DNA from 3 places in the Arthrobacter sp. efr-133-TYG-104 genome. Region 3 is predicted to be linked to each of the others. Evidence: predicted binding sites of a transcription regulator. Region 3 holds the regulator's gene; each other region holds the start of a gene.
The links. The regulator HrcA, encoded in region 3, represses chaperone genes, less so after heat shock. The targets are predictions, from matches to a motif close to TTNGCACTCGNNNNNNNCGAGTGCNAA.
Positions count from the first base shown of each region.

Region 1: groL (chaperonin GroEL) is a predicted target of HrcA. The motif match lies at 3,640-3,666, and genes of this name have one in related genera.
Region 2: QRN04_RS12965 (FmdB family zinc ribbon protein) is a predicted target of HrcA. The motif match lies at 2,663-2,689, and genes of this name have one in related genera.

Region 1 is NZ_JARVTA010000001.1:65,209-70,745, forward strand. It holds gene QRN04_RS00330 (threonine/serine exporter family protein) at 1-256, shown strand, start outside; gene QRN04_RS00335 (siderophore-interacting protein) at 269-1,111, opposite strand; gene QRN04_RS00340 (uracil-DNA glycosylase) at 1,277-2,047, opposite strand; gene QRN04_RS00345 (DUF3263 domain-containing protein) at 2,151-2,486, shown strand; gene QRN04_RS00350 (LytR C-terminal domain-containing protein) at 2,536-3,150, shown strand; gene QRN04_RS00355 (cold-shock protein) at 3,335-3,538, shown strand; gene groL (chaperonin GroEL) at 3,850-5,475, shown strand.
Region 2 is NZ_JARVTA010000016.1:164,481-170,017, reverse strand. It holds gene QRN04_RS12985 (hypothetical protein) at 1-226, opposite strand, end outside; gene QRN04_RS12980 (GNAT family N-acetyltransferase) at 362-973, opposite strand; gene galU (UTP--glucose-1-phosphate uridylyltransferase GalU) at 979-1,884, opposite strand; gene QRN04_RS12970 (5-formyltetrahydrofolate cyclo-ligase) at 1,991-2,596, shown strand; gene QRN04_RS12965 (FmdB family zinc ribbon protein) at 2,748-3,014, shown strand; gene cpaB (Flp pilus assembly protein CpaB) at 3,100-3,915, shown strand; gene QRN04_RS12955 (DUF4011 domain-containing protein) at 3,943-5,537, opposite strand, start outside.
Region 3 is NZ_JARVTA010000002.1:68,671-74,207, reverse strand. It holds gene dnaJ (molecular chaperone DnaJ) at 1-732, opposite strand, end outside; gene hrcA (heat-inducible transcriptional repressor HrcA) at 787-1,794, opposite strand; gene QRN04_RS02535 (DUF3097 domain-containing protein) at 1,960-2,808, shown strand; gene QRN04_RS02530 (DUF4870 domain-containing protein) at 2,893-3,306, shown strand; gene hemW (radical SAM family heme chaperone HemW) at 3,323-4,552, opposite strand; gene lepA (translation elongation factor 4) at 4,553-5,537, opposite strand, start outside.

The DNA of each region.
Region 1 (5,537 bases), on a different contig from region 3:
GCTCAAACTGGGCGCCCCGCAGCTGGTGGTCGCTGTTCCGGCGGCACTGATCCTGCTTCCCGGGCTAACTATATTCCGCTCCATGTATGTTTTGACCGTTGAGGGTGGCAACATTTTGGTGGGCGCCGGAGGCATGCTGAATGCAGGTGCGATTGTGCTCGGGGTGGCAGCCGGAATTGTGCTCGGTGACAACCTTGCCAGGCCGCTGACCAAGGGGCTGTCCAGCAATGAGCGGCGCCGGGTACGGCGGCGTTAGTTCCTGAAAGGCCTAGATTTTGCCTACGGGCAATTTCTTCTCGGCTTGGAATACTTCCTCCACGCGGCCCTGCGCCCAGTACCCCGAGAGGGAGACCTGAGAACGCTCCAAGCCCCTTTGGCTGAAGAAGATCTCGCGGAGACCCTTCATATAGCCACGCTCCCCATGGGCGAACACGTCTACCTGGCCCGGTAACCACTCGATGCCGCGGAGCGACTCAAGCAGCAGCTCGCTGGATCCGGCGGGTACTCCGCGGCGGAACAGCCAGTGAAGTTCGACGCCCGGGGGCCCCGCGATCGGGAGAATATCGGCCTCGCTGTCCACCTCCAGGAACACCATGCCCCGGGCTTCTTCGGAGAGGGACTCGACGCAGGCTGCGATGGCCGGAATCGCGGCGTCGTCGCCGGCAAAAAGATGCCAGTCGGCGTCCGGCGCTGGGCTGTAGGCACCACCGGGACCAGTGAAGATCAGGTCGTCTCCGGGTTGGGCGGCGGCGGCCCACGGTCCAGCCAGGCCTTCGTCGCCGTGGACCACAAAGTCGATGGCCAGTTCCTTGACTTCCATGTTGACCCAGCGGACGGTGTAGGTCCGTGTGTGCGGCCACTGCTCGCGGGGCATGGTTTCCCGGATGGCCCACAAGTCCAGCGGCAGTTGGTAGTCGACGCCCGGCTGCGGGAAAACGATCTTGACGTATCTGTCTACGTGCTCGTTGTTTTCGTAGTCCGCGAAGCCCTCTCCGCCCGCCACAATCCGCACCATGTGGGGCGAAAGGAGCTCTTTACTCAGCACTGTCAGGTTGACCTGCGGGCGGGTTTTGCGTGTGGCAGAGGATGTCGATGGGAGTGCGGCGTTCATAGAAGCAAGCCTAGGCCACTGCGTCTCAGCAACCGCCCCCTCGTTGTGGGGCCCGCTCTGCAGCCTAAATCACCCTCCAACCCTGCAGAGCGGGCCCCACAACGGAGCAAGGGCGACCCTCCAGCTCGTGGGGCCGCCACTCGTGGCGCCGCTACTCGTGGCCCTTTAGAGGACCGGGAGTTCCCAGTCAATCGGGGCGGCGCCCTGCTCGCGCAGCAACTCATCGGCCTGGCTGAAGGGCTTGGAGCCGAAGAAACCGCGAGAGGCCGAAAGCGGACTGGGATGGGGAGACGAGATGGACGGGGCACCTCCCAGCAGGGGTTCGACGGACAACGCATCTTTTCCCCACAGGATCGCCACCAGCGGGCTCTGCCGGCCCGAGCCGTCGGTGCGTTCCGCCACCGCCGTGACGGCCGCCGTCGTGATAGCCTCCCAGCCTTTCCCTCGATGCGAGCCGGCAGCTCCCGCGGAGACACTGAGGACCCTGTTCAAGAGGAGGACGCCTTGATCGGACCAAGCGCTGAGGTCTCCGTGGACACGGGGCGGCAGGCCAAGGTCATCGTGGAGCTCGCGGTAGATGTTTGCCAGACTTCGCGGGATGGGCCGGGTCTGCCTGGCCACGGCGAAGGAAAGTCCGACGGCATGTCCCGGCGTCGGATACGGATCCTGGCCGAGTATCAGTACCTTGACATCGGCGAGGGGGCGCCGGAACGCCCGCAGGAGGTTGTCCGCAGAGGGCAGCACTTGGATGCCGGCGTCGGCCTGGGCCGCGACGAAAGCGAAAACGTCGCGGAACTGTCCTTCCAGAGGAGATAAGGCAGCCGCCCAGTCGGGCGCCATCAGCTCATCCAACGGCCTGCCCACCAGTTCGGCAAAGCCAAGGTCCGGCACCGCCGCCGGTTCAAGATCAAAGAGAGCATCCTCGCCAGTCACCACGCCATTGTCTCCTGCGTCCGGCGCCCATGCGAATGACAGCGTTGTTATTCGCCCCTAACATGGGGGTAGGTCTTTTCCCATCTGAGCGTCGAAGGAGCCTGCCATGGCCGAACCAGCACCGGATCCGATGGCGCAGCAAGCCACCGACTTTGACCGCGCGGACTTTGTCGGAAATACCCGCCCTGATTCCCCGCTCAGTGAGCGGGATCAGCAGATGTTGTCCTTGGAAAGGCAATGGTGGAAGTACTCCGGCGCCAAGGAACAAGCCATCCGTGAGCTGTTCGATCTCTCGGCGACGCACTACTACCAGATCCTGAATGCGCTGATCGATACGGAAGATGCGTTGGCGCACGATCCCATGCTGGTCAAGAGATTGCGTAGACTACGTACGTCCCGCCAGCGCGCGCGGACTGCGCGCCGCTTGGGGTCCGACGCGTAAAACGCCCGGCTGATCTGTCAGCAGCAACCAGCAAGGACAACGCTTCACCATGACCAAATATGCCAGGGACGAGTTCGACCAGGTCCCAGAGAACAGCTCCCGGCAAGGCGTCCACCGCGACGCCCAAGCAACGTCCCGGCCCGCTTTGTGGCCGGTCCTCACCGTCGGGGCAGTGGCCTTGGTGCTTGGCTTGGTGGCGTTCTTGATCCTTCCGCGCCTTGGGTTTGTGGCACCGAGCGCAGCCCCTGGCGTTTCGACGTCGGCACCCCGCCAGAGCAGCGCGCCGCCGTCGGCGGCCCCCAGCGCATCGAGCAGCGCCCCGGCTGCGTCCCCGGCGCCCAGCGCGACGCCGTCCGAAACTCCCTCCGCGACCCCGACGGCGGCTCCCGTGGACAAGTCCACCCCGGTGGCTGTCTACAACGGTGCCGGCACGGCCGGTTTGGCCTCCAAGGTCGCCGGCTTGGTCCAAGGCGGCGGCTGGACCTTGGGTACGGTGGGCAACTGGGGCGGCCTGCCACAGAAATCTTCCGTCATCTTCTATAACGCGCCGGCCCAGAAGGCTAATGCCGAAGCTTTGGGTACCCTTCTCGGGATCCAGCAAGTAGTCGAGGCCCCTGACGTCCAGCAGCCGCTCGTGGTGGTCGCAGGCCCGGGCTACCAGTAAGCGCCGGGTTACCAGCAAACGCAGGGTCACCAGTAAACACGGCACCATCCCGGTTAAGCCTCAATAACAAAAGCGATGCACTTCGCCAGCGCGGCACCGCGTTGCGATCACAGTGGTTACAGTGGATTAACTCCGGCCCGGAGATCCCGGCTACCGGACTTTGGCTACTGTGAAAGTGGGCATCATGGCTTTGGGAACCGTCAAATGGTTCAACGCCGAAAAGGGTTACGGCTTCATCACTGTGGATGATTCCGGCGACGACATCTTTGTACACTGGTCCGCCCTTCAAATGGACGGATTCCGGGCCCTTGAGGAGGGCCAGAGGGTTGAGTTCGAATTGGGGGAGGGGCAGAAGGGCCCCCAAGCGGAGAGTGTACGCGTCGCCTAAGCCGCGGACACTGGCGGCGGACGCCGGCAGGAACCTTTTCGTTTATAGCGCAGCGTGGAGCCGCTGCTTGCACTCTCCCCGGGTGAGTGCTAATTATTGAGTTAGCACTCCAACGGTTCGACTGCTAAGTGCGGCCCGGTTAATCCGGCCCAAAAGCTAGCGAACCGGCGGGGGATCAAGAAACACCTTTTGGTGGGGTGAGGTCCGGAAGCGCGCGGCATACAGAGGCCGCAAGCGAAAGGCCGTCCGTCGCGGGCACTCCATCAGACAGGTACCTTCTTAACGACTGTCCCGAAAGGACTACCGCCGTTATGGCCAAGATCATTGCATTTGATGAAGAGGCACGCCGCGGCCTCGAGCGGGGTTTGAACATCCTCGCAGACGCCGTCAAGGTCACCCTCGGTCCGCGTGGACGCAACGTCGTCCTCGAAAAGAAGTGGGGCGCCCCCACGATCACCAACGATGGTGTTTCCATCGCCAAGGAGATCGAGCTGGACGATCCTTACGAGAAGATCGGTGCGGAACTGGTCAAGGAAGTTGCCAAGAAGACGGATGACGTCGCTGGCGACGGAACCACCACCGCAACGGTTCTTGCCCAGGCATTGGTCAAGGAAGGCCTGCGCAACGTCGCGGCCGGCGCTGACCCGCTGTCCCTCAAGCGCGGCATCGAGAAGGCTGTTGAAGCAGTCATCAAGGAACTGCTGTCCTCGGCCAAGGAAATCGAAACCAAGGAAGAGATCGCAGCCACGGCTTCCATCTCCGCCGGCGACCCGGAAATTGGCGCACTGATCGCCGAGGCCCTGGACAAGGTGGGCAAGGAAGGCGTCATCACGGTCGAGGAATCCAACACCTTCGGCTTGGAGCTTGAGCTCACCGAGGGCATGCGCTTCGACAAGGGTTACATCTCCGCATACTTCGTCACCGACGCTGAGCGCCAGGAAACGGTCCTCGAAGACCCGTACATCCTGATCGTGAACTCCAAGATCTCCAACGTGAAGGAACTCGTTGCAGTCCTGGAGAAGGTCATGCAGTCGAACAAGCCGCTGCTGATCATCGCTGAAGACATCGAGGGCGAGGCCTTGGCCACCCTGATCGTCAACAAGATCCGTGGCACCTTCAAGTCCGTTGCCGTCAAGGCTCCGGGCTTCGGTGACCGCCGCAAGGCACAGCTCGCCGACATCGCCATCCTCACTGGTGGCCAGGTCATCTCCGAAGAAGTTGGCCTCAAGCTCGAGAACGCCGGCCTCGAACTCCTCGGCACCGCCCGCAAGGTCGTTGTCACCAAGGACGAGACCACCATCGTTGAAGGTGCCGGCGACGCCGAGCAGATCGCTGGCCGCGTGGCCCAGATCCGCGCCGAGATCGAGAACTCCGATTCCGACTACGACCGCGAGAAGCTGCAGGAGCGCCTGGCCAAGCTGGCCGGCGGCGTTGCAGTCATCAAGGCTGGCGCGGCTACCGAAGTTGAGCTGAAGGAACGCAAGCACCGCATTGAGGACGCTGTCCGCAACGCAAAGGCTGCCGTTGAAGAAGGCATCGTTGCCGGTGGTGGCGTGGCCCTCATCCAGGCCGGCGCCAAGGCGTTCGCCAACCTCAACCTCGAAGGTGACGAGGCAACTGGTGCCAACATCGTCAAGGTTGCCATCGACGCTCCGCTCAAGCAGATCGCTTTCAACGCTGGCCTCGAGCCGGGCGTTGTAGCGGACAAGGTTCGCGGCCTGCCCTCCGGCCACGGCCTGAACGCTGCCACGGGCGTCTACGAAGACCTTCTGGCTGCCGGCGTCAATGACCCCGTAAAGGTCACCCGCTCGGCTCTCCAGAACGCTGCTTCCATCGCTGGTCTGTTCCTGACCACCGAGGCAGTGGTTGCTGACAAGCCCGAAAAGAACGCCCCGGCTGCCGGTGGCGACGACATGGGCGGCATGGGCGGCTTCTAAGCCCTCCCGCTCTTTGCAGTAAGAGCATCACGACGGCGGTCCCCACCATTTGGTGGGGGCCG
Region 2 (5,537 bases), on a different contig from region 3:
CCTGTGCTTTGCCGTGCATGGTCTCCATCGGTTTCTCCTGCTGAGGTGCCAAAGTCAGTACCACCCCTGGGTGCGGCTGATTGGGTTCGTCGGTGAATGCCTCAACTGGCAGCGAGGCCGTGAGGACTTGCTGCCGCCTGTTCCGCAAAACATAGGGCGCCACCCACACCATCCACAGCGCGACAGTGACAACGAGCACCAGGGAGCTGCTGAGAGGGAAGTCCACATTCAAAACGGTAGAAGCAAATAGCTGAGGTCAGCCGCATTGCCGTCGGTGTGTCGTGGCCGAGTCGGCAAATGACTGCAGATGCGGTCGAACCGGGTCGCTCCGAGGTCCAAAACCAGCGCTTGACCTGCCGTTTTATCCTCGGAGCCAGCGGCGGAGCAGCCCTTCCGGAACCTCGTCGGAAGTCAACGCGAAGGAGCGATGGTCGGCCCATTCCCCGTTGATGTGGAGATACCGTTCGCGGTACCCCTCATCACGGAACCCCAGCTTTTCCACCACCCGAAGGCTGGGCGCGTTCTCAGGGCGAATGTTGATTTCCATGCGGTGCAAGCCCAACACCGCGAAGCAATGATCGGTGGCCATGGCAACCGCGGTAGGCGCAATGCCATGGCCGGCCCGGTCCTTATCAACCCAATATCCCAGGGTTGCCATCATTGCCGATCCCCAGATGATGGAGGACACAGTCAGTTGACCGACGATTTTAGGATCGCGGTAGCCAGCTGTCCGTTCCGTGATGAGGAACGGCAGTGCAATGGCCTGTCTCGCCTGGTTATGGAGCGAAGCCACCATTTGGCGGTAGCTGGGCAGGCGTCCCCCGGGTTCCGGGTTCGAGGCTTCCCAGGGCGCCAGCCACTCCCCGTTGCGGGACCGGACGTCGGACCACTCCCGCCGGTCGCGATAACGGATGGGCCGCAGCGCCAAGTCTCCGCATTCCAGCGTTACCGGCCAGATCGCAGAGCCGTACATCCGCGCTATTGGGGAAGGTTGGCGGTGAAGTTGGGCAGCCACTCCCGGAGCTCGGGACCGAGGTCCTCACGCTCACAGGCAAGCTCGATGCAGGCCTTCAAGTAGCTCAATTTGTCGCCGGTGTCATAGCGGCGGCCCCGGAATACCACGCCATAGACCCCATAGCCTTCACCCTCGCCACCAGCCAGGACCTCAAGGGCGTCGGTAAGTTGGATTTCCCCGCCACGCCCGGGCTCTGTTTTCTCCAGAACATCGAACACTGCCGGGTGCAGTACGTAGCGGCCGATGACGGCCAGGTTCGACGGCGCCTCTTCCGGAGAGGGCTTTTCCACAAGCTGCTTAATCCGGACGTAGCCGTCCTCGCCAATGTCCTCGACGTCGGCACAACCGTAGGCACTGATCTTCGAAGGCTCCACTTCGATGAGGGCCACCACAGAGCCGCCGGTCTTCTGCTGGACGGCAATCATTTCGCTCAAGAGGTCATCTTTGGGATCGATGAGGTCATCGCCGAGCAGAACGGCGAACGGCTCATGCCCCACGTGCTGCTTTGCACGCAGGACCGCGTGGCCCAGGCCTTTGGCGTCGCCTTGCCTGACGTAGTGGATGTCGCCGAGGTTGGTGGCCGACTGAATGGCTTCAAGTTTGGCCGTATCGCCCTTCTCGGCCAGCGTCGCTTCCAGTGCCGGCACCCGGTCAAAGTGATCTTCCAGAGCGCGTTTGCTGCGCCCGGTGATCATCAGGACGTCGTGCAGGCCAACCTTGACCGCTTCTTCGACGACGTACTGGATGGCTGGCTTGTCGACCACCGGCAGCATTTCCTTTGGCATCGCCTTAGTGGCGGGAAGGAATCGGGTACCAAGACCCGCGGCAGGGATGACAGCTTTACGGACAGCATTGTTATCGAGAGTCACCGGACTAATCTAACGGAAGTAGCACGGCAACGGGTAAACCCCCGCCGAGCCGGGCTGCACTTTTGCGGGATTACTCTGTACCCGACGCCAATATGATGGGACCCAGATGCTTACCAAAGAAGAGATCCGCAGCTCGCGACGACTCTGCCGCAGTGCCCTGACCCCGGAACAACGGTCGGCTGCAGGGGCATCGATCAGCGTTCATGGTAAACAGTGGGCAGCACGGGTGGCCGGCGGATCCACGGGCGAGTTCGCACTCTATGTTGGCGTCGCCCACGAACCGCCAACCATGCCGCTCATCGAGGCCCTCTACGCAGAAGGCCACCGGGTTCTCCTACCTGTCTGCGAACCCGATCGGCAGTTGAGCTGGGTGTACTGGACTCCGGACACGGCTTTTGTCCGCTCTGCCTACGCCCCGATCGACGAGCCGGAGGGCGAACGCTTGGACAGTGCGGTAATTGCCGGAACAGCTGGAATCTTCATGCCGGCGACGGCGGTGGACCTGACCGGCAGCCGCATAGGACAAGGCGGCGGCTACTACGACCGGCTATTGGACGGCTTGGACTCGTCCGGAGTACGGCCCCCCAGCATTGCGGTCATCTACGACGAGGACCTCTTACCCGCGGGCTCCATCCCCGCCGAAGGCTTTGATCGTCCGGTGCCGGAGGTCCTGACGCCTTCAGGAATCGTCCGGATGCGGGCGGGAGCCTAAACCGACGTAGCGCCTTCGCCGCCGAGGCTACGCCGTGCCGAAACTGCCGCGCACTGGATGATAGAATTGGCACTCAGGCCCTGCGACTGCTAATGCGGATCTCCCGCTTCCGCCGCCCAGGACCTGAACTTTGTCCCAGAGGAGGAATTCAGTGCCCACTTACGCGTACGCCTGCAAGGACTGTGGCCATGCCTTTGACATCGTCCAGTCTTTCTCTGACAGCTCCCTGACGGAGTGCCCCGAATGCAAGGGTTCTTTGCGCAAGAAGTTCAACAGCGTCGGCGTTGTCTTTAAGGGCTCCGGGTTTTACCGGACCGACTCACGCGACTCCAAGGGCAGCACGGTTTCGCCTGCTCCGGCTGCGCCCGCTGCTGCGCCAGCGCCAGCCGCCCCGGCACCTGCCGCAGCTACCAGCTAAACCCTAGGTTCTCCACATAGGGCGTTCTCCACATAGGGGGACAAACAGCTGTCCCGGCATGGACGCACGACGTTAGCGTGGCCGCATGCCTCAAACATCGCGCACCACCCTCCTGGCCCGTCCTGAACGGGCGGCCTCAGCCACTCCTTCTAGAGTGTTCCCCTCGATGCGCGCCCAGCAACTGCGCGCAGGGCCTGGACGAGGAAAAACCGGCAAGCTCCAGCGGGCCCAGGCGCGGGGGTTCCGGCAGACGCGCCCCTTGAGGTTGCGCTGGGGATCCTGGTTGGGACGGAACCGCCGGCTTACGGTTGCCCTGCTTCTATGCCTTGCGGCAGGCTTGGCAGTCCAGCAGTTGACTCCCGAGCCACCGCAACGCGTCAGCGTGGTAGTTGCTGCCAGGGACCTTCCAGTAGGCACAAGCCTCACGGGCAACGACTTCACAACCATTGGCGTACCAACGGACGTCGCCCTGGCTGGTGCACTCCAAGACGCCAAACCCCTGGTGGGTCGGCAGCTGGCCGCCCCACTACGCCGCGGACAGATCCCGTCTGAGTCGGTTCTCCTTGGCCCTGGCCTCCTCACAGGTGCACCCGCAGGAACTTCGGCGGTTCCGCTGCGGATGGCGGACCCCTCCTCCATCCAGCTCCTGTCCCCCGGCCAGTTGGTAACGGTGGTTCTCACAGCGGACGGTTCCTATGCCGAATCCCGGAAGAGCGAAGTGCTCGCTGGCCCGGTTCCAGTGCTCTGGACATCAGCCCAAGGTGGAAAGCCTGGCGAGTGGCTCGGGACCAGTGACACGGATGGTTTGGTCGTCGTCGCCGCCGACCCCCTGCAAGCAGAAAAGCTTGCCGGCGCATCAACGCAAGGCAAGCTTTTCTTTGTGCTGGAGCACCAGCAATGAACGACGGTCGGACGCGCCGCCTGCCGTTTAGCCCCAGTGAGGGGGTTTTTGCTCCTTCAACCACTGCTCATGATCGTATCCGGACTCGTCGCCCCACCGGCGGGGATCGTCCTCGGCCGCTTTGGTCGGAAGAATGCCGCCAGATGACGGTTTCGCGGAGGTCACGTCGGCCGCCTGCTGATCAGCAGTGCCATCCGCTCGTGATCCGTTCGACGACGTGGTGTCCGATGAGGATGCCACCGTTTCTGTCCTGTTCGCTTCTCCGGCGGTGTCCCGCTGGTTTCCGTCCGGTTCCATACCTACTGCTTCCTTCACGTCTTGACTGGCCACCGAAGCCCCGTATCCGTGGGATTGAGGCGTTTCACGTGATCTCCTGGCCGAAGAAGCCGCGGCGAAGATTGGCTGCCCACCGCCCACATTCAATTCTTCAACATCCATGTCAAGGAAGCCATGCTGAGGTGCGGCAGATGACTGAAGAATGTGGTTTTCAAGGCCGAGGTAGGAGCCAATGCGGTCTGCACAGGAGGAAGGGTCTGTAAACACCTCAATGGTCCAAAGGGACATGTAGCGCCATCCCATGCGCTCCAGCAGTTGGGGCCGGAGCCTGCTGCGCTCACGGACGCTCATCCGACGGTACCGCTCGGTACCGTCAGACTCGATGGCAACCGGGGTGGGGATCTCCGCGCCTTCCCGTCCAATGGTATGAACAGGGTCCGCAGCGGCGGCGATGTCAAGGACGCCGTCGTAAAGGTGCCATACCCGTGCGCCCCTGGCGCGCAGCCGCTCCCCGAGATCGGCAACCAGGGGGTCCTCCCCCAAGGCTTGTTCGCTGGCCACCGCGCGGGAAGCAGGGGTTCCCAGGTTGCTGTTGCCGGAAAGCTCCCGATCAAGCAACTCATAGAAGTCCACAGCGCCGTGGGCCAGCCGGTCCAGGTCGAGGTCCTCAGGACGGAAGCAACTCAGCACATGCATGGACCGCCGCGCACGCGTCATGGCCAACGCAAAACGGTTCCGTCCGCCCTCTGTAGACAGGGGACCAAAGGAATGGAGGGCTCGCCCGTGCGGGGTGCGTCCGTAACCGAGCGAGAAGATCACGTGGTCCCGCACCAAGCCCTGTGCCCGCTCCAAATCCACCACGCGGAAGGACTCCGGCCCAGCCCCGAAGAACGGGGAAAGCAATGGGTGATTAGGCAATTGGAGCCTGATCGCTTCACCAATACGCGCTGCGTGGCGTAGGCTCGCAGTAACCACGGCCAAGGACGTCCGCGGACGTAGGCGCGCGTGTTCAAAGACCAGATCCACCACGCGGTTGACCTCGGCAGTTACGGATTCCACCCCTTCGTGGTCGGCACCGGGCAGCCCGGTGCCGTCGGGAATATACTCCACCAGGATGGACCGATCCAAGCCAGTGACGGAGCTTCCGTCGGGGAGGCGCCGCAAACCGCCGTCGTAATAATTCTTGCTGAGCTGAAGGATCAGGTCCTCATCGACCGCGCGATACACCCAGTTGAGCTGCCACGTAGGCAACACCCGCGCCAACGATTTAAACGCACTGTCCACGGCAACATGGCCGGCTACCCCTGCCACGGGCGGCTCCACCGCCACACTGAAGGTACGTGCAT
Region 3 (5,537 bases):
ACCAGCAGGGCCGCCGGCGGGGCCGGCTTCGCCCTGTCCGGACAGCTGAATCCGGGTACCCGTGGCAACGCCTGCCGGAACTTTGATGGTCAGGGAGCGGCGGCTGCGAATCCGGCCTTGCCCACTGCATTCGTTGCAAGGATCCTTGATGACCGTACCGAATCCCTCGCATGACCCACAGGGCGCGGTGGTCAGGACCTGGCCCAGGATTGACCTGACGGCCCGCTGGACCTGGCCGCTGCCACCACAGATGTCACAGCGCTCCGGCTGGGTTCCCGGACGGCAGCAGCTGCCGTCACAGGTGGGACAAACCACGGCTGTGTCCACCTCAAGCTTCTTGTTGACGCCGAAGACGGCATCCTTGAGATCGATACGCACACTGATGAGGGCATCTTGGCCGCGCCGGACACGCGAAGCAGGACCACCGTGACCGTGTCCGCCGCCTCCCCCGAAGAAGGTGTCGAAGATGTCTTGGAAGGCAAACCCTTGGCCGGAATATGCGCCGGAGCCATTGTCAGTGCCGTTCTCGTTACCGGTTGCATCGTAGACACGGCGCTTCTGCGGGTCCGACAGAACTTCATAAGCATGCGTCACGGCCTTGAACTGCTCAGCGACATCCTCCCCGGGATTTACGTCCGGGTGGAGCTTCCGCGCCAACTTGCGGTACGCCTTTTTGATCTCTTCCCCGGTGGCTTCCGGCGAGACTCCCAAAACGTCATAGTGGCTGCTCAAAGTCTGTGTCTCTTCCTTGTTGTTACTGCAGGTATTCCGATGATGGACGGCGTCTTAGTCGCCGAGAATGCGGGAAAGGTAGCGGGCCACCGCTCGCACGGCGGCCATGGTTGTTGGGTAATCCATCCGGGTCGGTCCCAAAATGCCCACCTTGGCACCGGATCCATAGCCAGTTGCCACCACGGACGCCTCGGCCAAACCGTCATAGGGATTTTCCCTCCCGATACTGACAGTTACTCCCCGGGGGTCATCACCCATATCCGATAACAACCGGAGCATGACAACTTGTTCCTCAAGGGCCTCCAGCACCGGACCAATGCTCAAAGGGAAGTCCACGTTGGAACGCGCCAGGTTTGCGGTGCCGGCCATCAGGATGCGCTCTTCACGGCTATTGCCACTGAGCACCTGGAGGCCATGTGCCAGGGTTTGCGCCACCCCACGGAGTTCAGGGGGGCAAAGCGCCACGACGGAAGGAAGGACTTGGGGCAAGAGATCCACCTGGGTGCCTGAGATACTGCCGAGGAATCTGGACCGCAACATCATCAGCGCCTCATTGCCGACGTCGAACCCTACATCGATGACCTTCTGCCCGACGCTTCCGGTATCGGCAATCAGGACCACTAGCACCTGCTGGGGCGCCAGCAGCACGAATTCGACGTGGCGTACCACCGCTCTCCTTGAGTGCGGGTACTGCACGACGGCGACTTGGTTGGTGAGCTGGGACAGGAGCCGCACGGTACGTTCGAGGATGTCATCGACGTCGTCGGGGCCCTCAAGCAGCGAATGGATGGCACGGCGCTCAGCCGCAGAAAGCGGCTTAACCTGCGAGATGCGGTCCACGAACAGCCTGTAGCCCTTGTCCGTAGGGATACGCCCCGCGCTGGTGTGTGGTGCAGCAATGAGGCCCTCCTCTTCGAGGACAGCCATGTCGTTGCGGATGGTGGCACTTGAAACGCCGAGGTGGTGGCGTTCAACCAGGGCCTTGGATCCTACAGGCTCCCTTGAATGAACGTAATCCTCAACGATTGCGCGCAGCACTTCCAATTTGCGCGGCTCACTCATTGCTCCACCTCCTGACATCTCATGGGTTAGCACTCAACATGCCCAAGTGCTAACAAGTCTAGTATGAGCCAACGCGTTGCTAGCATTGAAACCGCCCGCGGAGATTCAAGCGCGCGGGGCCGGCAGCAAACCGGTCTGATTCGAGCGCGAAGAGGTAAGAAGACCTTGGCTTTCGACCATTGGGGCCCCCAGGACCTGGCGGCCCCCGCCAAACGCCAACTTCCCGAGGTACCCGTCCAGCGTGGCATGGTCCTTGAAGACGTGCAGTCCGGATGGGTCGGCGAAGTGACACGGGTGGAGAAGTCCGGCGGCATGCACATCGTGTCGTTGGAGGACCGGCGTGGAAAGACGAAGTCGTTCCAGCTTGGATTTGGCTTCCTCCTGGAGGGCCAAGCGATCCGGCTCCTGCCCCCTGTCCCCCGTCCTGCTTCAGGCGCATCCACCGGCCGCACCGCCTCCGGCTCGGTCAAGGTCCAAGGCCAGCGCGCCCGGGTAGCGATGTCCAGCCGGATCTGGGTTGAGGGCAAGCACGACGCCGAACTGGTAGAGAAAGTCTGGGGAGACGATCTCCGCGTCGAGGGCATTGTGGTTGAACCCTTGCACGGGGTGGACGACCTCAAATCAGCCATTGCCGCTTTCTCTCCCGGTCCCACACGCCGACTTGGCATTCTGGTGGACCACCTTGTGTCCGGTTCCAAAGAGTCGCGCATTGCCGCGGAAGCGATGACGGTGCCGGGCGCCGCAGGCAACGTGTTGATCGTGGGCCACCCCTACGTGGACGTCTGGCAGGCCATCAGGCCGAAGGTGCTGGGCATTGAGCAGTGGCCCGCGGTCCCTCGGGGGCTGGATTGGAAGACCGGGATCCTGCGTGCCTTCGGTTGGCCCCACGAAACTGCCGAGGACGTCGGCTTGGGATGGCAACGGCTTTTGGGCGCAGTCCGCAGCTACGCTGATCTGGAAGCGTCGTTATTGGGCAGGGTGGAAGAAGTGATCGACTTCCTGACAGCGCAGTGACACGGCGTTGGTCTTGGGACGGGCACAGGACCAAGTATTCTGGGACAGCAACACCGCAGCATCGTAAAGCAAAGGGAAGACACCGTGGCAGAGAACGCTCCTGACGAACCAGGCAGAGCCGCAGGCCAGCCCCAGTACCATGGCGCGCCTGCCAACGCACTTCCGCTGACTGCCGGCGAGGACCGGCAGTGGGCCACTTTGGCGCACTTCGGAGGGATCCTCGGGTGCTTGCCATCCCTGCTGATCTACCTGATTTTCCGCGATCGCGGGCCGTTCACCGCCCAGGAATCGAGGGAGGCGCTGAACTTCACGCTACCTCCCACGATCGCCGCTGTACTGGCAAACATCCTGGTCCTCTTGCCTGTGGTGGGCAACGTTTTTGCCATCATCGCCACCGCCATTTGGGTTGCGCTGACGTGCTTCTCCGTATCGGCCGGGATCCGGGTAAACCACGGTCAACCGCATCGATACAAGCTGAACCTGCGCTGGATCAAGTAGTTCCGCAGCGAGGCAGCTAGTCGGGAAGAATCCGGCGCACCACGGCGTCGGCCAACAGCCTGCCCTTCAAGGTGAGCACCAAGCGGCCCTTGAAAGCGGCCACCGGGTCCACTAGTCCGTCCGCGATTAGGCCCGCCATCGCATGGCGTCCCACGGCATCCAGGGCGTTAACGAGCAATCCGGTCCCCAACCGCGCCTCGAGCATGATTCGCTCCACCTCGCGGGTAGCGGAGTCCAATGTCTCACGCCCGGCGGCAGGCGAACTTCCCGAAGCCAGCCGTGAGGCGTATGCCGTGGGGTGCTTGACGTTCCACCAGCGAACGCCGCCCATGTGGGAGTGGGCCCCGGGGCCAATGCCCCACCAATCGTCTCCGCGCCAGTAGGCGAGGTTATGCCGGCATGCCTGCTCCGGTGTTCGGGACCAGTTGCTGACTTCGTACCAGCTCAACCCGGACTCGGAGATCAATTTATCGGCGAGTTCGTATTTGGCGGCGTGATCGTCGTCGTCAATTCCGGGCACCTCGCCGCGGCGGATCTGGGCGGCGAGCTTGGTGCCGTCCTCCACGATCAGCGCATAGGCGCTGATGTGGTCCGGCGCGTAGGAAAGTGCCGTTTCCAGCGACAGTTGCCAATCGGCCATGGACTCCCCCGGCGTACCGTAGATGAGGTCCAGGCTGACGGACAAACCGGCCTCGCGCGCCCACTGCACCACGAGCGGAACGCGGCTGGGAGTGTGTGTACGGTCCAGAACTTTCAGGACGTGGGGAACGGCTGATTGCATGCCAAAGGAGACGCGCGTGAAACCGGCGTCAGCCAGTACCTTCAACGATTCCTGCGTCACGGAATCGGGGTTGGCCTCGGTGGTCACCTCAGCATCCGGCTCCAAGCCCCACTTTTCGACGGCGGCACCGAGGATGCGGGCGAGGTCTTCGGCCGGAAGCAGCGTGGGAGTTCCGCCGCCGAAGAACACCGTGCTCAGGGGACGGCGGGGAAGGCCCGAAGCGTCCAGTGCGGTGCCGGCGAACTGCAACTCGGAGATGGCGGTCTCAGCATACGCGTCCTGGGAAGCGCCACCACCGAGCTCGGTAGCCGTGTAGGTATTGAAGTCGCAATAACCACAGCGGACTGCGCAAAACGGGATGTGCACGTAGAGCCCGAACTTGCGATGCTCGACGCCGGACAGCACCTGCGGGGGCAAAATGCCGTCCGCAGGTGCCGGGTCGCCCAAAGGGAGGACGCTGGGCATCTACTTCTTGGCCTTGTCCTTGGATTCGTCCGTGGTGAGTGCTGCGATGAAGGCCTCCTGCGGTACTTCCACGCGGCCCACCATCTTCATGCGCTTCTTGCCTTCCTTCTGCTTTTCCAGCAGTTTGCGCTTTCGGGTGATGTCGCCGCCGTAGCACTTGGCAAGAACGTCTTTGCGGATGGCCCTGATGCTTTCACGGGCGATGATGCGCGATCCGATGGCGGCCTGGATGGGCACCTCGAATTGCTGACGCGGTATGAGCTCGCGGAGCTTGCCCGTCATCATCACACCGTAGGCGTAGGCCTTGTCCCGGTGGGTGATAGCGCTAAACGCATCCACCTGTTCACCCTGCAGGAGGATGTCCACCTTCACGAGGTCAGCTACCTGTTCGCCGTCGGCCTTCCAGTCCAGGGACGCGTAACCACGCGTCTTTGACTTCAGGAGATCAAAGAAGTCGAACACGATTTCCGCCAGCGGGATCCAGTATCGGAGCTCCACGCGGTCCTCGGACAGGTAGTCCATGCCCTTCATTTGGCCACGGCGGCTCTGGCACAACTCCATGATGGAACCGACGAACTCGTTGGGCGCAAGGATGGTCGCGGACACCATGGGCTCACGGACCTCGGAGATCTTACCCGTGGGGTACTCGCTGGGGTTGGTGACGTGGATGACCTTCTTGTCCTCGAGCGTTACCTCATACTCCACGTTGGGAGCGGTGGAGATGAGATCAAGGTTGTACTCACGTTCCAGTCGATCACGAGTGATCTCGAGGTGCAGCAGGCCCAGGAATCCAACGCGGAATCCGAAACCCAGCGCAGCGGACGTCTCAGGCTCGTAGACAAGGGCGGCGTCATTAAGCATCAGTTTTTCCAGCGCGTCACGCAGTACCGGGTAGTCCGTGCCGTCCAAGGGGTAAAGACCGGAAAAGACCATCGGCTTGGCGTCTGCGTAACCGCTCAGGGACTCCGACGCGGGCTTAGCGAGG